3 regions of the Brevibacillus composti genome follow, and region 1 is predicted to be linked to each of the others. Evidence: riboswitches for the same ligand, from Rfam matches in the RefSeq annotation. Region 1 holds a riboswitch; each other region holds the start of a gene.
The links. A riboswitch is a leader RNA that binds a small molecule or an ion and turns the genes downstream of it on or off. The one in region 1 is predicted to bind cyclic di-GMP.
Positions count from the first base shown of each region.

Region 2: it holds a riboswitch for cyclic di-GMP, as region 1 does, so the genes downstream of both, ggt (gamma-glutamyltransferase) here and JD108_RS15950 (methyl-accepting chemotaxis protein) in region 1, are expected to answer to the same signal.
Region 3: it holds a riboswitch for cyclic di-GMP, as region 1 does, so the genes downstream of both, JD108_RS19940 (DUF5317 domain-containing protein) here and JD108_RS15950 (methyl-accepting chemotaxis protein) in region 1, are expected to answer to the same signal.

Region 1 is NZ_CP066308.1:3,146,105-3,148,373, reverse strand. It holds gene JD108_RS15955 (group I truncated hemoglobin) at 90-446, opposite strand; cyclic di-GMP riboswitch class I at 959-1,051, shown strand; gene JD108_RS15950 (methyl-accepting chemotaxis protein) at 1,155-2,269, shown strand, end outside.
Region 2 is NZ_CP066308.1:4,246,229-4,248,497, reverse strand. It holds gene ggt (gamma-glutamyltransferase) at 1-873, opposite strand, end outside; cyclic di-GMP riboswitch class I at 1,009-1,097, opposite strand; gene JD108_RS21165 (glutamine--tRNA ligase/YqeY domain fusion protein) at 1,364-2,269, shown strand, end outside.
Region 3 is NZ_CP066308.1:3,983,146-3,985,414, forward strand. It holds gene JD108_RS19935 (HD-GYP domain-containing protein) at 1-552, opposite strand, end outside; gene JD108_RS19940 (DUF5317 domain-containing protein) at 536-1,087, opposite strand; cyclic di-GMP riboswitch class II at 1,337-1,420, opposite strand; gene argF (ornithine carbamoyltransferase) at 1,514-2,269, opposite strand, start outside.

The DNA.
Region 1 (2,269 bases):
AACATTCCAAAAACAAGAAGCTGCGAAAATAACGGTCGTAAAAAAAGAAAAAAAGCCCTGAAAGGGGCCTGTAAAGAGGGATAGCGGATTTACTTGTACAAAATATCTTTCCGCAAGGCGTTTACCTTCTCCAATGCATCGCGGATGTCTTCCTCCTGTACGCCGAAGTGTCTGAGAGCTGCTTGCAAATGTGCGACAATCGCATCGAAGTGAACCGGCTGCAAATTCATCCCTTTATGGGCCGCGGCCATGGACTGGCCCGAATACTGATTGGGCCCCCCTAAGGCGTAGCTGATGAATTTGGTTTGATGCTTCCGCTGCTTTTCCATATCCGTGTTTGCAAAAAAATGATTCACGGTCTCATCTGCCAAAACCAATTCGTAAAAATAATCGACCACCTTTGAAATGGTTTCTTCGCCGCCGTATTTTTCGTAGAATGTCTCCATATTGAACCTCCTCGGCATAAGAACTACAGCTTAGTTCTTCCACCAGGAAAGCAAGTTTATGAAGGGGATGGACGATACGGTCCGTCACTCTTTCTATCCGACACTCTTTTCATAATGAATCAACGAATGTACATAGCGGCAGATGCATTGCGGGTCTCGCCGCTTTTTGTCGTGCGCCCTTCTCTCCCGTTATGCAAATGGGTATGTTTCCGGCAGACAGCGGGGGAAAATGAGGAGGGGCACAGAGGCGGAAGTTATCCATATCCACAAAGTATGTGACGGAGATGAGGTATGGTGATTGTCGTGAATTGTCGAATGCCGGTATTCGCGCGTATTATCGGATCGTAGGTCTAATTTATCAGCAAAATCAGATTCTTGTAGCAATTTTGGTTCATATCAGTTGCCCAAGGGTTTCCAATGCTGGGAATACCGTCTTGTTTTTTCGACAAATAACGATTATGATTGTCGTAAATACGTCGAATTTTATATGTTTATTTTCCAACCAATTTCATATCGAAAAAGGGCAAATCCATTGAAAGATGGAGACGCAAAGCTAGAGGGGCTAATATGCGAATTACGTTGCATGATGCCAGCCAGTTGCCGACAGAGTTGTCTTTGTTTTTTTCTGTGCGCGGGTCCCCTTTTGTCTAAAAAGGGGATTTCTTGTTTGCAGAAAAAGAAAATAGAGAAAGAGAAGGGGTGTTTTTCATGGCTGTGCTTTTGGGAATAACGAGTTTTGTCTCTTCTTCTTACCTCGTTAAAATTAATGAGGCAGACACCGATCTGATTGAAAGAAGAACGGTTATCTTAACGAATATTCTTCGGGTCCAAGTGGAAATAGCGAAAGAAAGCGAGCAGCTGCGGGGATATTTGCTTGCCCAGGAGCAGGAATACCTAAGCGAATTGCAGTCTTCGTATGATCTGATCGCCAACTTGATGGCGGACACGCGGGAACTGGCTCAAATCGAAGCATTTGAGAACAAATTAACCGAACTGGACGAGCTGAACCAACGATATAAACTGAGAGCCGACCATCTCTTGAATATGGTTCAATCGCAACAGCCCGCACAGGAAATAACCGACTATTACCGGTCAGAGGTACTCCCCTTGGGCAAACAACTGGATGCGACGGTAGAAGCTCTGGCCGAGGAACAGCTTCAGATCATGAACGAAGAAAGCAAGAAAAATACGGGATTGGTCAGAAGCGCAATTTCCACGGTATCCTTCCTCAGTGTGATTGCCGTGATCCTCGCAATTTTGATCGGACTGGTGATTTCGCGCCTGATCTCGAAGCCGATCGTTAAAATGGCGGCCATCGCGGAGCAAATCGCACAGGGCGATCTGACCTCAGAACCCTTTCAGGTGAAAAATAAAGATGAAATCGGCAATTTGGTCAAATCGTTTAATCAGATGACGGACAATCTGCGCAGCCTGGTAGGACAGATACGGATCACCTCCGAGCAGGTAGCCGCTTCCTCCGAAGAGTTGACGGCGAGTGCGGAACAATCCAGCCAAGCAGCGGAAATTATCGCGAAGACGGTCCAGGAAGTGACGGCAAACGCCGAGATGCAGTCCCGGAGCGTTAGCGAGAGCGGACAGACGATCCAAGAGATGTCGGTGGGTGTACAGCAAATCGCCATGAGCGCCCAATTGACCTCTTCCCTGTCCGTCCAGGCATCGCAAAAAGCATCGGAGGGGAATCAAGCGATCCAGCAAACGGTGAAACAGATGGATTCCATCCACCAGACGATGAATCAACTCTCGCAGGCAGTGGCCGAGATGGAAGAACAATCGCAGGAAATCGAACGCGTCGCAGAAGTGAT
Region 2 (2,269 bases), 1.1 Mb from region 1:
CGCCTGGAAGCCGCGGTACTCAACGGAGATTGGATCGGCCCACGTGGATGTGTGTGTCTCAAAGTCTTTCAGCGTGAGCAAACCGCCGTTTGCTTCCATGTCTTTGACGATTTTTTGGGCGATTTCGCCTTTGTAGAAACCGTCCGCACCTTTTTTGGCGATCACTTTCAGCGTGTTCGCCAGATCTTTTTGCTTGAGGACTTCGCCCGCCTGATACGGCTCGCCGTTCTCTTTCAGGAAGGTCTTGCGGAACTCTTCAAAGCGCTGCAGATTCTTCAGGTCGTTGTCGGTCGGGTCAGTGGCGTATTTCGTCCAGTACACCTGGTTGGGCGATACCGGGTAGCCGTTTTCCGCGTAGCCAATCGCGGGATCAAGCAAGCGCTCCCACTTCAGCTTGCTGTCTCCGGCCAGCTCCTTTTGCGCGTAGTGGTAGGCCTCCCACCAGCCGGACACGACACCGGGCACGGTATTCGCAGACTCGTACCCGCGCGACGGGATCTTTTCATAGCCTTTTTCCTTGTAATACTCGATCGTCGCTTTTTCACCGGCACGACCGCTTCCGTTCAACGCCCGGACTTCTTTCGTCTTGGCGTTGTAAATCAGCCAGAAATTGTCTCCGCCGATGGCCGTGTAGTGAGGGTACACGACAGCCAGCGTCGAAGCGGCGGTGATCGCTGCGTCTACGGCATTTCCGCCATCTTCCAGCGTTTTGAGGGCCGCGGCCGTAGCCAAATAATGCGGAGTGGTGACCATCGCGTTCGGGGCCATCGTAGTCGGACGATTGGCCGCTTCCGTTACAGAGGAAAAGCTGGACAATCCGATCACAGCTGTCAAAGCAAGCGCAGAAGCCTTGCGCCAGAAACTCTTTTTCACGATTCTTCATCCTCCATTCTTTATGAATAAAGCAAAAAAACAGTGGAAACGATTGCTGATAGAGCCACCTCCTTTTGCTGAACACAACAAAAAGACCAATGACATAGGATCATCGGTCTCGTCCTACATCAATACTTCGGCAGCTGGCTGGCTTTTCTACCAAGTAGAGATGAGCCCCTATAGCTTTGCGTCGCCGGATTCCCCCGGGTTTGCCATTATCGATATTAATGAAAGGTATTGGTTAACATGTGTTCAATAAATATCTTCGGCATAATCTGGTTCGTTTTTTAGTAGAAAATGATATTTGTCACAACTACCTTGGATGATTGTCACGCTATTTATTCACCTATTCCCTGTTTTTCACAGAACGAATCCACGATTTGCAAATTTTGCACTTGCAAGTAGGCTTGGCCGGAGGGCGATTTTGTTGAACTATCGCGATGGAATCAGTATTATGGAATGTAAAGGTGAAGGGAAAGGTTGATTTTCATTGGAAAACAAATCGGCATCATCCAACTTTATCCGCAACATCGTCTTGGAAGACCTGCAAGAAGGCCGAGTCAAGGAAATCGTGACACGCTTTCCTCCAGAGCCGAACGGGTATCTGCATATCGGGCATGCCAAAGCGATTTGCCTCAATTTTGAACTGGCAAAGGAGTTTTCGGGCAGAGCCCACCTGCGCTTTGACGACACCAATCCGCTGAAGGAAGATACGGAGTACGTAGAAGCGATCAAGGAAGACGTGAAGTGGCTGGGATATGAATGGGACGGGCTGTATTTCGCATCGGACTACTTTGAAGAGATGTACGAGCGGGCTGTTCTCCTGATTAAAAAGGGACTGGCCTATGTGTGCGACCTGTCGGCTGAAGAGATTCGGCAGACCAGGGGGACATTGACGGAGCCGGGAACCAACAGCCCCTACCGCAATCGTTCGGTGGAAGAGAATCTGGACTTGTTTCATCGGATGCGCAATGGCGAGTTTAAGGACGGCGAAAAAGTATTGCGCGCCAAAATTGACATGAGTTCTCCTAATATCAATCTGCGCGACCCGGTCCTCTATCGGATCGCTCACGCCTCGCATCATAACACCGGAGACAAGTGGTGCATCTATCCAATGTATGACTTCGCCCATCCTTTGGAGGACGCCATCGAGGGTGTTACGCATTCGCTCTGCTCCCTGGAGTTCGAGGATCACCGTCCGCTCTACGACTGGGTGATTCGCGAGTGCGAGATGGATAAGGTGCCGAGACAGTATGAATTCGCCCGTCTGAATCTGACCAATACCGTGATGAGCAAACGGAAGCTGAAACAGCTGGTGGATGAAAAGGTAGTGGACGGCTGGGATGATCCCCGCATGCCGACCATCTCCGGACTGCGGCGGCGCGGATACACCCCG
Region 3 (2,269 bases), 840 kb from region 1:
GAGCAGGTATGTAGATGTAAATCCTTTCGCCATTTCTTTGACCGTTTCTATCCAGCCTTTGTTATAAAAATACGAGATTCCAAGACCGCATAAAATCAAATTGACCAACCAATACACAACGGCTAGAAAAAGGTCTGCAAGAATTGGTGAAATGGCATTTATACTAACTATCCAATCTTTTAGAAATCCTACAGTCCAAATTGTCATGACAAGCTGACCAATATTCACGGCAGCTTTAATGACATTTACCCTCGTTAACGAAGAAATAATAAGGGCTTCAATGACAGCACACCACACACCAACCGAAGTTCCAAAAAGTAGTATCCCCGAGAAGATGACGGCATTATTCACGGTCAAGATGGTGTTTGACAGTCGAACTGGAGTAAATGTCGAAAGAATAGTCAGGAGAGTATAAGCAGACAATACTCCCCAGTGATCACGAGACTGCCAATCAAAAAAAGACGAATAAATGATAAGAATTGCTCCCAGAACAAATCCAAATTGGACAACTGTACCCTTGGCAATTCTTCGCAAACTAGTTTTTGGCTGCATAGCTTTTACCTTCTCGAAGTTGTAGTAGCGAGATGGGTTTATTCATTAAGCGTTGCACCAGCAAAAATGCTCCGAGCATGATAAAAATATCGCCGATGCTAATCACCCTCGGGATAATCGACGGCATATAAATGACGTCTGTTAAGAATGGAAGATTCGAGGCTTCTGTTAACACACTGTGTTTAAAATTTGTGCCGTTGATGACCGGTTCTAAATCATATGGCAATCTTTTCGCCTGCTCCAGATCGATTGGCATCTTTCCTCGATTAGTCCAGATCGCCAAGGCATTGAGAAACCAGCCAACCATAAAAATCCTCATATCTTCATACTGACGATTAAATACGAAAAAACCCAAAATGAGCACATAGGCTACGGATATGAAAACACCGCTCCATTTGGAAAAAAAAGCTGCACAAACTTGAAGAATAATGCTCCCAACGAGTAGCCCGACCTTATAAAATTTTGGTAACTCCTTTACTCTACCTCCCCGTAAAAGGGCAACAATAAAAGAAAAGCAAATCACATCCAAAAGCATGTAACTTTCCTCCAAAGCTTAAGAAAAAACACCACTCAACCAAGCGGTGTTTCTTCTTAAACATTATTAGCCAATGTGGAAGTTCGCCGAAGTAGCAGCTACGATTGCAACAACCATCATGATAGCAACGATCCATTTTTTCATGCCCATTTCCCTCCTTATATTAAATAGTGGAAAACAGCTGGATTCGCTATTTGCTACTGCAAGGACCAAGCGACCAGATAAAGTCCTCGCGCGTTTTCTCCTTTTCAATGAAAAGGCCGGATTCGCTACTCGCTCCATACAGACCAAGCGACCAAATACAGTCTGTACTTCTTCGCAGCTTCTTGCCTTTATATTACACGAAACTGACAATTTTCGGCAATGGTAGATTCGTAGTCTATTCGCTTCAATTCAACCTAGGAACATATACCTAGAACTATGTCCTCACACAACTGCGGCCATGACGGCTTTTTGTGCATGTAGTCTATTTTCAGCCTGATCAAACACGACGGAGTGAGGACCATCGATCACGCTGGAAGAGACTTCTTCCTCACGGTGGGCAGGCAGGCAATGCAGGAAAATGTAGGACGGGCTCGCGTGGCTGACCAGCTCGTCGTTTACCTGGTAAGCGGCAAAATCGTTCAAACGCTGTTCGTTTTCCTTTTCAAAGCCCATGCTGGTCCAGACATCGGTGTAGACGACGTCGGCGTCTTTGACCGCTTCGATCGGATCGTGGGTCACGAGCAGTTTTCCGCCGCTTGTTTGCGCATAAACTTTTGCCTGCTCTACGATTTCCTCATTCATTTCATATCCTGGCGGCGTGGCGATTCGCACATCCAGACCGAGCAGGGCAGCCGCCAGCACGAGCGAGTTGGCGACGTTGTTTCCGTCTCCCACGTATGCCAGCTTGATGCCTTTCAGCTTGCCCTTGTGCTCCCAGATGGTCAGCATGTCAGCCAGGGCCTGGCACGGATGGAACTCATCCGTCAGACCGTTGATGATCGGGATGGTGGCATGCTTCGCCAGCTCCTCCACGCCCGCGTGGGAGAACGTGCGAATCATGATCACATCTACGTAGCGGGACATTACTTTGGCCGTATCGCTGATCGGCTCGCCGCGTCCGAGCTGCAGCTCCTTGCCGCTCATAAACATCGCCATGCCGCCCAGTTGGTGCATCCCTACTTCGAAAGAGACGCGGGT